DNA from 3 places in the Vibrio syngnathi genome. Region 2 is predicted to be linked to each of the others. Evidence: riboswitches for the same ligand, from Rfam matches in the RefSeq annotation. Region 2 holds a riboswitch; each other region holds the start of a gene.
What was found. A riboswitch is a leader RNA that binds a small molecule or an ion and turns the genes downstream of it on or off. The one in region 2 is predicted to bind thiamine pyrophosphate.
Positions count from the first base shown of each region.

Region 1: linked by a shared signal. The riboswitch ahead of thiC (phosphomethylpyrimidine synthase ThiC) and the one ahead of thiB (thiamine ABC transporter substrate binding subunit) in region 2 are both predicted to bind thiamine pyrophosphate.
Region 3: linked by a shared signal. The riboswitch ahead of thiD (bifunctional hydroxymethylpyrimidine kinase/phosphomethylpyrimidine kinase) and the one ahead of thiB (thiamine ABC transporter substrate binding subunit) in region 2 are both predicted to bind thiamine pyrophosphate.

Region 1 covers NZ_CP017916.1:29,818-34,786, reverse strand. Annotated here, with positions in the region: gene K08M4_RS00165 (thiamine phosphate synthase) at 1-198, opposite strand, end outside; gene thiC (phosphomethylpyrimidine synthase ThiC) at 198-2,147, opposite strand; TPP riboswitch at 2,277-2,375, opposite strand; gene crcB (fluoride efflux transporter CrcB) at 2,438-2,821, opposite strand; gene K08M4_RS00150 (multicopper oxidase family protein) at 2,922-4,304, opposite strand; one part of gene K08M4_RS21895 (IS630 family transposase) at 4,521-4,969, shown strand, end outside.
Region 2 covers NZ_CP017916.1:360,117-365,085, reverse strand. Annotated here, with positions in the region: gene thiQ (thiamine ABC transporter ATP-binding protein) at 1-124, opposite strand, end outside; gene thiP (thiamine/thiamine pyrophosphate ABC transporter permease ThiP) at 124-1,737, opposite strand; gene thiB (thiamine ABC transporter substrate binding subunit) at 1,851-2,843, opposite strand; TPP riboswitch at 2,897-3,016, opposite strand; gene K08M4_RS01755 (flavin prenyltransferase UbiX) at 3,060-3,683, opposite strand; gene mpl (UDP-N-acetylmuramate:L-alanyl-gamma-D-glutamyl-meso-diaminopimelate ligase) at 3,721-4,969, opposite strand, start outside.
Region 3 covers NZ_CP017917.1:1,128,018-1,132,986, forward strand. Annotated here, with positions in the region: gene K08M4_RS19785 (ABC transporter permease) at 1-236, opposite strand, end outside; gene K08M4_RS19790 (ABC transporter ATP-binding protein) at 229-1,008, opposite strand; gene thiD (bifunctional hydroxymethylpyrimidine kinase/phosphomethylpyrimidine kinase) at 998-1,906, opposite strand; TPP riboswitch at 2,003-2,114, opposite strand; gene K08M4_RS19800 (DMT family transporter) at 2,213-3,130, opposite strand; gene K08M4_RS19805 (helix-turn-helix domain-containing protein) at 3,216-3,944, opposite strand; gene K08M4_RS19810 (DUF4382 domain-containing protein) at 4,124-4,969, opposite strand, start outside.

The DNA of each region.
Region 1 (4,969 bases), 330 kb from region 2:
CGTCAATGAATCAAGATCATGAGCGAAGCCAATAGATAACGCCTGCTGAGAATCAACGATAGAGAAGTATTGAGTTGGACTTACGCCCAACTCAACTGCATCTGTTGCCAAGCCTTGTCGATTAGCAACCAATAGACAGTTCTGCACCTCTCCCGTTAACTCAATATTTTGAGATGGGATGAGAATCTTCACTGTCATTATTCCTCTAATTGAGCTTCTTTTGCACCTACTGCAGGGTGGTAAAGTTCAGAGCCAGTATCACGGAACTCTTGTGATTTTTGACGCATCCCTTCCAACGGGTTATCTAGCATCTTAATCTCGATAGCCTGATCCGCGGCTACTTGTTCGGTGTCTTTCGCATACTCTCGAACTTCTTGAGAAATCTTCATCGAACAGAATTTAGGTCCACACATTGAGCAGAAGTGAGCAACCTTACCGGATTCTTGTGGCAGAGTTTCATCATGGAAAGAACGTGCTGTTTCAGGGTCTAAAGCTAGATTAAATTGGTCTTCCCAACGGAACTCAAAACGTGCTTTAGATAATGCATTATCTCGGATTTGTGCGCCTGGGTGTCCTTTTGCCAAGTCTGCAGCGTGTGCAGCCAGCTTGTAAGTAATCAGGCCGGTCTTTACATCTTCTTTGTTTGGCAAACCTAAATGTTCTTTAGGGGTTACATAACAGAGCATCGCGCAACCGTACCAACCAATCATAGCCGCGCCAATACCAGAGGTAATATGGTCGTAACCAGGGGCAATATCTGTCGTCAATGGACCTAAAGTATAAAAAGGCGCTTCATGGCAGTGTTCTAACTGCTCGTCCATGTTCTCTTTGATTAGGTGCATTGGCACATGTCCTGGGCCTTCAATGATCACCTGCACGTCGTATTCCCAAGCGACCTTAGTCAACTCACCTAAAGTACGTAACTCCGAGAATTGAGCCTCATCATTGGCATCTGCAATAGAACCCGGGCGTAGGCCATCACCCAATGACAGGGCAACGTCGTACTTCGCACAGATCTCACAGATCTCGCGGAAGTGTGTATATAGGAAGCTCTCTTGGTGATGTGCAAGACACCATTTCGCGATGATGGAGCCGCCACGAGAGACAATACCAGTCACACGTTTAGCGGTCATAGGAACGTAGCGAAGCAATAAGCCTGCGTGGATAGTAAAGTAATCAACACCCTGCTCTGCTTGTTCAATCAAGGTATCGCGCATCACTTCCCAGTTAAGGTCTTCCGCAACGCCATTCACTTTTTCAAGCGCTTGATACATAGGAACCGTACCAATTGGTACTGGGCTATTACGTAGGATCCATTCGCGAGTCTCGTGAATATTACGACCAGTAGAAAGGTCCATCACGGTATCGCCACCCCAGCGAGTCGACCATACTAGCTTCTCAACTTCTTCTTCAATCGAAGAGCTTACTGAAGAGTTACCGATATTAGCGTTCACCTTCACTAAGAAGTTTCGACCAATAATCATCGGTTCTGATTCTGGGTGGTTGATGTTTGAAGGGATAATAGCTCGACCTTCAGCAACCTCTTTACGCACGAACTCAGGAGTAATTTCTTTCGGCAGATTTGCACCAAAGTTATGGCCAGGATGTTGATGGTTAAGCTGCTCATCAGCGAACTTCTGACGTCCCATGTTCTCACGTATGGCAATGTACTCCATTTCAGGTGTGATAATACCCTGACGAGCATAGTGCAGCTGAGTAACACATTGGTTGTCTGTCGCGCGACGAATTCTAGGCAGGTTGCCGTAGCGAAGGTCGTCTAGAGTTTCATCTTCTAAACGTTCTTTGGTGTAAACAGAGCTTACGTCGTCTAACAGTTCCGTATCACCACGCTCTTCAATCCATTGCTCTCGCAACTTAGGAAGACCGCTATACAGGTCTATTTGATGTGTAGGGTCTGTATAAACACCTGAGGTATCGTAAACTTGAATGGGTACATTAGGTTCGAATACAGGCTCTTTTTTGCTACCACCAACAAGGCTATCAGCGAGTGATATTTCTCGGACAGGGACTTGAATGTCCTCTCGAGATCCTTGGATGTAAGCTTTCTTTGAGTTTGGATAGGGTTGTACGGATAAAGAATCAATGAAATTCTTCGCTTCCAGTCTTGCTTGTTTACGAGTCGACATAGCATTTTTCCTTGGCTTTTAGCCATTATTTATAGGGATAAAAATGCTTGACGGATTAGATGCTACAAGAGGGATCACGGTAAGAAATACAGTTGTGATCTGGAGATAGATCTCTAGAAGGATTCTAGTTAGATATCTACTCTTGTTCCCTTCGCAGGTATTAGCCTGATCAGGTTCAACGGATCCCGAGTTAACGGTCTCAGCCATATGGCACTCCGACAAGTTCGATCGAGTATATAAAAACGGCTTGGATAAACCAAGCCGAGTTGTTAACAAATCATAAGAAAGTTTTAAGACTTTATCAAAAGTTGGAAGCCGATCCATGCGGCTGAAATACTGAGTACCACGTTGAGTAGCACATTGAGTCCCATCTTAAAGAAAGCGCCCTGCTGCATAAGAAGTACGTTATCCATCGAAAATGTAGAAAATGTAGTCAGTGCTCCTAGGAAACCAAGACCGATAATTTGCCTCCACGGTTCCGTCGCGACCATCTCGTTTTCAAACGCGGCGATGAGCAATCCCATAATCAAAGAACCAATCACGTTAACGGTCAACGTACCGTAAGGAAAACCACGTCCTAACATCACAACGCATAACTCTGAAATCAAGTAACGTGAACAAGCACCAAACGCGCCACCAATGGCAATAAAACCTAAAATAGATAACTGACCCATGAATCCTCCCAAACAATAGTCCCTATATTCTAGCTTTACCACCGATAAAAGCGAGGGTAGAAACTAAGAATGCATGCGCAAATATTAAACGTTACAGGTGTCACTTAACTTCAATATATCCCATTAAACCCGTTTTCATGTGTTCTATAACATGACAGTGGTACATCCAGCGGCCAGGGTTGTCTGCAACAAATGCGGCTTTCGCTCGGCCGTTTTTTCCAAGTAGCACGGTATCGGTATGGAAAGGTTCTTGAATTTTTTTACCATCAAGTTCCAATACAGTGAATGTATGACCGTGAATATGGATCGGGTGATGGTATTGGGTGACGTTCTTTAGATCGAATATGTAAGTCTTACCTAACTCTAAAGTCGTCAACGGTTCAGGAATATTGTCTTTGCTCATTCCTTCCCATGCTCTTTTATTAGTAAGCCAAAACTTAGGCATCGATTTCCCATCTTTAGAAACTGGTGATACCGCACCTTCCCACTCGAACACAAAATCGATCTCTTCAGCATTAGCAAGATCTAGATTAGGTACAGGGTTAAGAGGCAACAATGGCAATAAACGCCCTTCAGTAAGGGGGGAATCTACTACCTCGAACTCACATAAAGAGAAAGGAAAGCGGCCCTTCATTTGAAGAACATTAACTCGCTCGCCTACTTTGGGCGCTATCAGTCCAATATCCACGCGCATCCCTGGGCCGATTTTATGTTGAGTCAGTTTATATGGCGTCTTTACAGGATTACCATCAATGGCAATCACCCATGCCTCAGCCCCTTCGACAGCAATAGGATAAGTGATCGTATTATCGACATTCGCGATACGCAGTCGAGTCGTTGCGTGCTGCTTTAATTGGTATACAGGTTCATGAACACCATTGACGCTACTCCACTCTCCTGGAGTACCCATACGAGCACTTAGTCGTGGAATCATTAAGTCTTTCCATTGACCCTGTTTATCGATGTGCCAATGCTTAAGCATCAGTGCGTGTTCTTCATCAAACTGCACTGGAATACTCTCCTCTACGATAATAAGACCAACCAAGCCCATACCAAGCTGCTTAACGCTGTTCATATGTGGGTGATACCAAAACGTACCAGCATCTGGTGGCGTAAATTCATAAATGAATGTTTCACCAGGCATGATCGGTGGTTGGCTTAAGAAAGGTACTCCATCCATTCCGATAGGAATCCTTAGACCGTGCCAATGAATAGTCGTCGGCTCTGATAGCTTATTAGTAAAACGAATTGTGACCTTTTCACCCTGTCGACATCGAATTGTCGGAGCAGGGATCTGTCCATTAAAGGCCAAAACATTAGTATCAAGTCCCGCGACTAACTCAGCTGTTGAAGGCTCAGCAGTTAAGTCATAAACATACTTTCCTTGCTCATCAGTCGACCGTTTCATTGAGCAAGCGGGCAGTACAGTGAGTGCAGATATAGCGATAGATGATTGAATAAACTTACGACGGGAGATATCCATATTTGTTGCCTTTTAGTAATAACGACCAAAATGTAACAAAATATTGAGAATAATTCTCATAAAGAAGTGTGGATTGTGTTGTTAATTGATTATAAAAGAGACTGAGATAAGTAAGCACTTACATTTCTAAGACAATATTCTATTCAAGGTAGGTAATACCAATTAAAGTAAAAATGTGATCTAATTAAGGCCGTCGAACTCTTACAGAAAATCGTCATGGATAGCCTTAATAATACTGATTTTAAAAAGCTAGCAAGCCAACAAAAAACCATTCAAATGAAGGTTCGCTTGCTAGCACTAGCCCACTTCAAAGAAGGTCACTCGCGCACTCAAATTGCCAAATACCTTAAAGTCAGTCGAACTAGTGTAAACAAATGGGTTCAAGTATTTCTTGAAGAAGGATTGGAAGGGCTTCAAGAAAAACCTCGCACAGGCAGACCTGCATACCTCAATGCAGAACAACGAAAACAACTCAGTGCATTCATTAAGAAAGAAGCAGAGTCCCCTTCAGGCGGGCGCCTTGTCGGGAGCGATATACATGACTACATCGTGAAAAACTTTGATAAATACTACCACCCTAATTCTATCTATTATCTCCTCGACCACATGGGCTTCTCTTGGATAACTTCTCGCTCCAAACACCCTAAACAATCACAGCAAATCCA
Region 2 (4,969 bases):
ACAGCGTTGATTTACCTGCGCCACTTGGCCCCATCAATGCAACAATGTCGCCCTGCTCTGCTTGAAAATCAAAACTAAACAACTCTTGGTGATAGTGGTACTCCACATCTTTCATCACTAACATCATCGGTTCCTTAACTTTTTAGCATTGAGATTTGAGGTTCGAGTAAATAAAAATTCAATCAGACTAAAGCTGCCAACACTCAGTAACAGTAAGCTCACGGAAACCACAGCTGCGGCTTCCATTTGATAGCTGCCTAATAATTGGAATAGGTACAAAGGCAGAGTTCTAAAATCTTGGCTACCAAACAAAGCAATCGCACTTAAGTCACCCATTGCTAACATAAAGCTGATCGAGAAAGCTTGTGCCATCGGTTTTCGCAATGCGCGCCACTCCACTAGCCTAAAACGCGTGAAACCAGTCATTCCCAAACTTGCGCACACATACTGATACTGCTGAGACAAATGCAGCATAGGTTGAGCCAAGGTTTTAATTACGTAAGGAAGCGCCATTAAACTGTTTACTGCAATCACGATAAAGAAAGCTAAACTGAAAACATCGGTGAATGAACGCAGTAATAAGAAGAGGCCCGTACTGATCACAAGCCCGGGAGTAACTAAGATAATAGTGCCAATCAGCTCGATTTTATCGGCTCGAAAATTCTTGTTCTGTAAACGCCATGCTCGACTAGTCAGCAGTATGGCGATACCAATACCAACAGCGATAACACTTGCTAATGACGCGACTTTAACCGAGGTCATTAACGCAGCCCAAAACGGCTCGCTGCTGAGCACAGTCAGTGCTTGTGAGTTAATACCACTGACGATAACCATGGCTAATGGCGGCAATACCAGCATTGAGACTACTATGATCCAAAAGCTATCCCAAGCTTTTGACCACCAGCTGTCCTTAACCAAATATTTCTCTTCCGACAGCTGACTGGCTGTCACGGAGATAGGCTTAGACAAGCGCTGAATACTCACCGCTAATACACCACACAGCAGCATTTGCCATATCGCGAGCAAGGCACCAGCCTGTAAGTCAAAGTCGAATTTAATCGCTTGATAAATAGCGAGTTCGATAGTGGTCGATTTCGGACCTCCACCTAGCGCCATCACGGTAGCAAAGCTAGTAAAGCACAACATGAAGACTAAGCCACACACATGAGGCAGTTGTTGTCTCAATCGCGGCCATTCTACCCATTTAAATTTATTCCAATGACTCATACCCAAATGAGCACAAAGCTTATGCTGCTCGGCAGGTACGGTATCTAAAGCTTGTAAAAGTAAACGGCTAGCATAAGGCAGGTTAAAGAAGACATGTGCGAGCAAAATACCATTCAACCCATAGATCGAGAATGGCAATTCAATATCGAAGTTCGCCAGAAATTTAGCTAACCAACCACTGTTACCATAAATAGCTAGCAAACCAAATACGCCAACTAATACGGGTAAAACCAAGGTCGAAGCAAACAGCCTTAACAACAAGGCCCGTCCAAAAAATTGTCTGCGACATAGAGCATGAGCAATAGGTATAGCAAAGCCAACACTCAGCATCGTTGAGAGTGTCGCTTGATAGAAACTGAATTTCGTTACATGCCAATAGTAAGGATCGGACCATACTTGGCTGATATCAAGAGAAGGGGCATTGCTAAGCAATGCCCCAACTGCTGAAACCACGAAGGCGGTAATGAGTATCGCAACCCAAACCCCGACCTTAGGTGTTTTCTTTATCATAAATTGATTTTTTACCGTAAATGGTTCACTCCAAACATAACGAATGAACCTTTAAATACAGAAAGCTAGTTTTTTAAAAGTACGTTAGAAAACTCATGTTCCTAAATAGTAAGTTAAAAAGTAAGTGCACTCTGCCATTCACGAATCCAAGGCTTACGCTTCTCGGCGATCTCTTCTGGTGTGAAGCTTAGCGCTTTCTGAGGAACCGTAAGTTGCTCGAACCCTTTTGGTAGCTCAACATCGGTCACTGGGTACATCCAGTTGCCAGTAGGCATCGCCGATTGGAACTCATCACTTAAGATAAATGCCATAAACTCATCGGCAAGCTTTTCGTTCTTGCTACCTTTAACCTTCGCTGCCACTTCCACTTGAGTGTAATGACCTTCTTCAAAGCTTGCAGCTGCGTACTTAGAATCACTTTCTGCAATGATGTGATAAGCCGGGGAAGTTGTGTAAGACAACACTAAATCAGACTCGCCCTCTAGGAACATAGAGTAAGCTTCAGACCAACCTTTAGTCACAGTCACAGTTTTCTGAGCAAGCTTCTTCCATGCTGCAGTTGCTTCATCACCGTAAACCGACTTCATCCATAGCATCATGCCTTGGCCTGGTGTTGATGTACGTGGATCTTGATAGATAACCTTAAGATCGTCACGTTGCTCAACCAGTTCTTTCAGGCTCTTTGGCGGGTTTGCTAGCTTCTCTTTGTTATAGATAAACGCAAAGTAACCAAAATCATAAGGAACAAAGGTACTGTCGTTCCAACCGTTAGGAAGCGTCACAGATGATGTATCAACACTGTGCTCAGCCAATAAGCCTGTAGATTTCGCTTCAGCCATGAGATTATTATCTAGGCCTAAAATGATGTCAGCTTTGCTGTTGCCACCTTCAAGACGTAAGCGGTTTAGAATAGACACTCCATCTTCTAACGCGACAAAATTCACATCACAACCACACTTTTCTTCGAATGCTTTTTCAACGGCAGGACGAGGGCCCCAATCCGCAGCAAAAGAGTCGTAAGTGTAAACCGTTAAGGTGTTGTCTGCAGCGAAGGCAGAAAAAGAGATGGCTGTAGTAACAGCAAGAGTTGTTAATGTTAATTTCACTGGACGCTCTCCATGGTCTGAGCGGCACAGGTTTGAGGGAGGAGAACGGTAGAGGTTGTTCCTAACTCAATTCCTACGCCAGCATTATCTGGTTCAGGTTTACGGGTCCCAAGCACTTGCTTGATCTCAGCTCGCATTCATTATTTGAATGGTTCGCTCCCCGATGAGTGTTCAGAATTGTAATTCGAATTTTAACAATAAGCTATCAAGTTTGGATCAATTACGTTGATCGTAACCCCAACGTGGCACTAAACCTTGCTCGATACCAAGGTGATCAAGAATACGTGCCACCATAAAGTCGACCAGGTCTTCAATCGACTTAGGTTGATGATAAAAACCCGGAGCTGCAGGCATAATCGTCACGCCCATGGTCGAGAGTTTGTGCATATTCTCTAAATGCAACGTAGAAAATGGCGTCTCACGAACCACCAACAACAACTGTCCTCGCTCTTTCATAACCACGTCTGCTGCACGCTCGATCAAGTTATCTGATAGGCCATGAGCAATTGATGCCAAGCTACCTGCAGAGCATGGACACACCACCATCTGCTTCGGTGCTGCTGAACCAGAGGCAACCGGTGAGAACCAATCATCTTTGCCACATACCACCAGCTTTTCTGGGGCGCAATCTAAATGCTTAACTAAAGCTTGTTTCGCAGCATCTGGCCCAGCAGGTAACTTAAGTTCATGCTCGGTCGCCAACACCACTCGCGCTGCCGACGATATCAGTAAATAGACCTGATAATCTGCCGCCAATAAGCATTCAAGTAAACGCAGTCCGTAAGGCGCACCAGATGCGCCAGTGAAAGCGAGGGTTATCGCTTTATCGTGTTTTGTCATGTTCTCAATTACTTCAAATTATAAGGTCTTGGTTCAGTTAGCCCTTGAGTGCCAACGCATCCAACAGTTTTTGATGAATGCCACCAAAGCCACCGTTACTCATTACCAAGATTTGGTCGTCCGCTTGTGCCTCTGAGACAATTCTAGCAACGAATGCATCCATGTCATCACTTACGTGCGCAGGTTGATGGCACGCATCGGCAACGTCTTGTACCGACCAATCAATGTTATCCGGTTGGAATAAGTAGGTAGAATCCGCCTGCTTGAGCGAGTCAGCCAAGGTTTCTTTGTGCACACCGCGCTTCATGGTGGCAGAACGAGGCTCTAAAACGGCAATGATTTTCTTTGTGTCGACCCTATTACGTAAGCCGCCCAGCGTAAGTTCAATCGCCGTTGGGTGATGTGCAAAATCGTCATAGACAGAAACACCAGCTACTTCGCCTTTAAACTCTAAGCGACGCTTGGTATTAATGAACGTCGCCAGTGATTCGCACCCTAAGTCAGGTGTCACACCAACATGTCTTGCCGCCGCAATCGCCATCAAAGCATTGCTTACGTTATGATCGCCAACTAAATCCCAGTCTACGATTCCAACACATTCACCTTGGAAGTACACCTCAAATTTGGAACCATCTTTAACTAACTTCTTGGCATCCCAATCACCAAGTTCACCACTCGACTCAGTTTCACTCCAGCAGCCACGAGATAACACATCTTGGATCGCGGTATCTTGCTTCGGTGAGAAAATACGACCATTGCTTGGCACTGTGCGAACCAAATGATGGAACTGTCGCTTGATTGCTTCAAGGTCATCGAAGATATCAGCATGATCGAATTCGAGGTTATTCATCACTAAGGTTCTTGGGTGGTAATGAACGAACTTAGACCGTTTGTCGAAAAAAGCACTGTCGTATTCGTCAGCTTCTACCACAAAGAACATGCTTTCACCAAGGCGAGCTGAAATACCAAAGTTACCCAATACCCCACCGACAAGGAAGCCCGGTGCATAGCCACAGTCTTCTAAGATCCAAGCCAGCATGCTCGATGTTGTTGTCTTGCCATGCGTTCCCGATACCGCCAGAACCCAACGGTCATGCAGTAAGAACTCTTGCAACCACTGCGGCCCTGATGTGTATCTAAGGTTGTTATCTAAGACATACTCAACACACGGGTTGCCACGGCTCATCGCATTGCCAATGACCACGAGATCAGGCCTTGGTTCTAACTGGCTTGGGTTAAACCCTTCAATAATTTCAATCCCTTGAGACTCCAATAAAGTGCTCATT
Region 3 (4,969 bases), on a different replicon from region 2:
CAAGTGTGTTTGAGTAGCACATCGTAACGTTCAATAAGTTTTAAAAAGACTTCTGCAGGCGCTGGCAGAATGAAGCTAGGCAGCTCGAAGATAACCACCACCAATTGCCATAAACCGAGAATCACAGCACTGCTGATCAGCAAACGCATAACGGGATTCATCTGACGAGGGCGCTTAGTCGTGATCTGTGTGTTATTTGAACGAGCCACAGCTTCGCTTCGCGTTAGATCATTCATAATCACGCTCCAACTGCTCTAAAATCGCTTGTTGCAACTCAGCACATTCACCATCTAGCACTCGCGGTGTTGACGTGTGAGGCACAGATAAAGAGTGAGCACTCGCAGGCGTGCCTTGCAACACATACAGGTTATCCGACAAACGCACCGCTTCTTGTGGGTCATGAGTAATCAACACAACGGTTTTATCTCTTAACAGTTCACACGCTAAGCTCTGTAACTTGTGTCTTGTTACCGCATCCAGCGCAGAGAAAGGCTCATCCATCAGCACCACTGGCTTGTCTTGCATTAAGGTTCGAGCCAAAGCGACACGCTGGCGCATGCCTCCAGACAACTGATCCGGCATCGCATTCGAATAATCAGCCAAACCAACCGCAGCTAACAACTCTAGTGCTTGATTGGTTTGAGCTTGTTTATTGGATGCTTGGCTTTGATGCTTGTCTGGGGAATTTTGAAAGCGATGACTCAGGCAAACATTGTCGATAACCGACAACCATGGCAGTAACAAATCTTGCTGCGCCATGTAAGCGATGCGGTCCGTTAAAGGCAATTCATCGGACGTTGCCAATGTGCCCTGCCACTCTACCTTGTCGTCCAACAAGCCTGCCAGATAACGTAATACCGTGGTTTTCCCGCAGCCACTTCTACCCAACAATACCGTCCACTTACCTGCGTTTAAGCTAAGCGACAACCCAGACAAGGTCGCGTGCTCACTGTCGTTATAACGTAAAGAGGCATTGCTGAGTTGAACGCCAATCGTATTAACGGACATTACCGTGCCCAGCGAAGAAGTGATTTACCGGGCCATGACCTTGACCAACTTGCAACTCATCAGCATGAGCAATCGCGCGAGAAATGTATTGTTTGCCTAGGTCAACAGCTTCTGCCAGCGTGTTGCCCTGAGCCAAGAAAGAAGCAATGGCAGATGAAAGCGTACAGCCCGTGCCGTGAGTGTTTTTAGTCGGGAAACGCTTCGCGCTAATCAATGCAGACGTCGTCGGGAGAATCAGTAGATCGTTACTGTTTTCATCTTTCTCTAAATGACCGCCTTTGAGAAGAACGGCTTTAGCACCTAGTGCGCGTAAATCTTCAATCATGCCCTGCATTTCGGCTTCGCTTTCAGGTACCGGCTTGCCTGTTAATGCTGCGCCTTCAGGTAAATTAGGGGTAATGATATCTGCCAGCGGAATCAGATCTTGTTTTAGCGTCGTAATTGCCGAGTTTTCTAACAGCAGATCACCACTGGTTGCGACCATGACAGGGTCAATCACAAGATGCTTAGGTTGGTACTGCTTAATTTTGTCTGCAACGACTTTGATGATTTGCGAATCGGCCAACATGCCGACTTTCACTGCCACGATATTGAGATCAGTAAAAACCGCATCTAACTGGCTAGCGACATGGTCGAGTGGAATAGGAAAAATGGCGGAAACGCCTTGCGTGTTCTGGGAAGTGATTGCGGTAATCACCGAACAAGCGAAACTACCGGTCGCAGACATGGCTTTAATATCAGCTTGGATACCGGCACCGCCGCCACTGTCAGAACCCGCGATGGTTAAAACAATCGGAGTATTCGTGCGAATCGTGTCTTCAGCAGAGTGCTTCTGTGTTGAGGATTTTGGAGTTGAGGCTTTTGGCGTTAAATCTTTTGAAATAGAACTGTGTGTCATTGTCGCTCCTACTATCTTACAAGACGCAGGAGAACGAACACCGATCGAAGGAGAAGTCGCATTAGGCTCATGAAAGCTTTCATGGGTGCAGACGTAGATCGAGTGCTTATAGTTCCCTACGCCAGTGTTAACTGAATCAGGTTCAACGGGTCTCGACTAACGATCTCAGCAAACACCAAATAAGGTATATGCCCCCCGACTATTGATAGCGATAATAACAGCACTCTTAAAACTGAGATACTGATTTTATTCAATTATACTAATTACGCATGAATAAATTTCAATTAGGCTCTATAAAACAAATACTTATAACGTCCCTTTAGATGGCTTCGACTGTATAAACAAGCACAGCACAATCAGAGACATACCTAGCCAACCTGTAAAGGGAATCAGCTCACCGACAACGCAGACGGCAAGCACCGCTGCAACTACTGGTTCAAACAGAGTCAGCAGATTGGCGCTACTCGCGGTCACGTGGCGTAAACCAAAACTGAACGCGATATAGCCCAAGCATTGTGGGATTAACGTCAGATAACTGATGACTAATACGTTAATCTGCGAGGAGAACAGGTTATCACCCGTAAACCAGAGTGTTGGTAGCAACAGCATCGCACCGAGGCCAAAAATACTGCCCATCGCCGCTTGTGACTTAATCCCTTTATCTATCAATGCTTTTGTCGCCCAAGAATAAATGGCGTAACACAACCCAGCAACCAACCCTAAAGCAATGCCCAATAGCTTTAGATCCTCTCCGGATTCATTCGCCGATGAAGATTCTGAAAACACCAACAACCCAATACCTACCACACCAATCGCAAAGCTAGTAAGCCAACGTCGGTTGATATTATTCTTTTTGCTAATCAGACACTCTAGCAATGCGGAAAAGAAAGGTGCGGTAGCAATCGAAACCACGGTACCAATCGCCACACCTGATAATTTCATTGAAGAATAGAAAGCTAAAGGATAGATCGCCAAAGCCAAAGCGCTCACTGTCAACAGCTTCTTGTTCTGCAAAAGTTTGTCGAAAGCGAATAGGATTTCTCGATACGCCAAGCCCGCTTGCATTAGACCACCGACGCCCATAGAGAAAGCACCAATCGCCAATGGGCTTAGATCAGGAGCAAAACTTGCGGCGGTGCCTGTCGTGCCCCATAAAATAGAAGCAAACAAGATGGCTAAAGTGCCCGTTTGGAATTCGTTAACGCGATTGATGGCAAGATTCATTTCTATTACCCAATTTTCAGTTCTGAAATAGATAATAGTGAAGATTGATAAAAGTTAGTTTGCCAAAAGGACGCTATTATTGTTTCTAAAGACTCTCTTTCATTGAGCCTAGAAACGCCCTTGGAGACATTCCAAAGTGCTGAGAGAAGCGACGACTGAAAGCAGAAACATCACTATAACCCACATTTTCGGCTATCAACTGAACCGGTAAATCGGTATGGCTTAACAAGGCTTGCGCTTTCTCCATACGATATCGAGTGATGTATTTAAGCGCGCTGATACCCAGGCACTCTTTGAAGCGTTTTTTGAATTGAGTGGGACTCAAACAGGCCGTTTCTGCAAGTTGAGATATAGAGAGAGGTTGGGCGTAATTATCCGCTATCAGCCTTTGTACCGCACGGATTCTTGGGTCGACGCTCTTACTGACCTGTTGTTGCTCTAAGAGCAGTGAAAACACATCCAAGATTGATGACTCAATGCCACTATCGACCTGATATTCCAGTTGCTTCTCAACAAACAGCAGGAAGCTCATTAAGGGTGGTGTTATCGTGAAAACCGAGAGCTCATGCTCTAACAAGTGCTGCGGCAACTCCGCCATATCCGCGACAATAAACCGCGCTGCTTCATCCGCCTTAAACGCATGCGCTGTGGTTACCGGAATCACCACACATTCTCCCACGGCCACTTTGCCTACATACCCCACCATTTCGATATTGATACTGCCTTGGATCGGCAATACCAATTGATGATGGTCATCATGAGCATGAGTATTAAATTGCTTGGTGTAAGATCGAATGCTTAAGCTAGATTTCATGAGCAACGCCGGAGTACATTTCGCTAGGTTAAAGTAAGAGATACAACGTTACATTATCACTTCCCTAGAGTCACACTTAATGCGCATCAAATTCATGCTAGCTAGGTGACATGATCAAAAACGGCCTCTACTCTAATTGAGAGGCCGTATTTATTAGAGTGGTAAATCACGTTAAAGATTTAAAACGATACTTGGCTGTTTTGACCAATCACTATCTGAACACTATTTTCAACAGCATAGATTTCAAAACCATCAGCAACCGGATCGGCATTGTCTTCATCACTGTCATGCTGTGCAGTACAGGTATAGCCTAAAGAGTAAGTCCCTGGATCAATGAAGCCCAGAGAAAACTCATAGTTAGTCTGCGCTTTATTCAATGTCACTGACGCTGAAGTGATCGGTTTTTTCTCCGTAGGACCACCAATTGGTGCCATGTCAGCTTTAACGATGTCACCTTCATACAAATAAACCGATTGAACGAAGGTATTATCATTTGTAGGGTTACAAGCTCCAAAAGTTGTTGTCGCTACAGTACCTTCAATGTTTCCTGTCTCAACCGTATTGATAAGGCTCACAGATGTTCTTTGAATGGTGTAATCAGGGAGACTTGAACTGTTCTTTAAGCCGCGTCTCAGATCGAACTCAACAACAAAATCATTACTCTGTTGGTTCACATTGAATGAGTTGTTAAAATACAGAACACCAGCGTTATCTTCTTTACCCACACCTTGCGGACATGCGCCTTCACCTTTCACAGTTAACTGACGGTTCGTATCATCGTTCTCTATAACGTAAGAAGGTGTTGTTGGGTGGTCGCCATCATGGGCAAACACACACAACTTATAGCTGCCGACCGGGATGACCTCATTTTTAATCAAAGGAAGTGCATCGCTGCCTTGGTAATCCAATAAATTAATACTGAGTGGAATAGGGGCTTCACCGTCTGGCAAAGGATCACCGTTTTTGTCAACATAGTTACCATTGTCGTCCGTTTTATAAACGTCATAAACCAATGGCGTACCTCC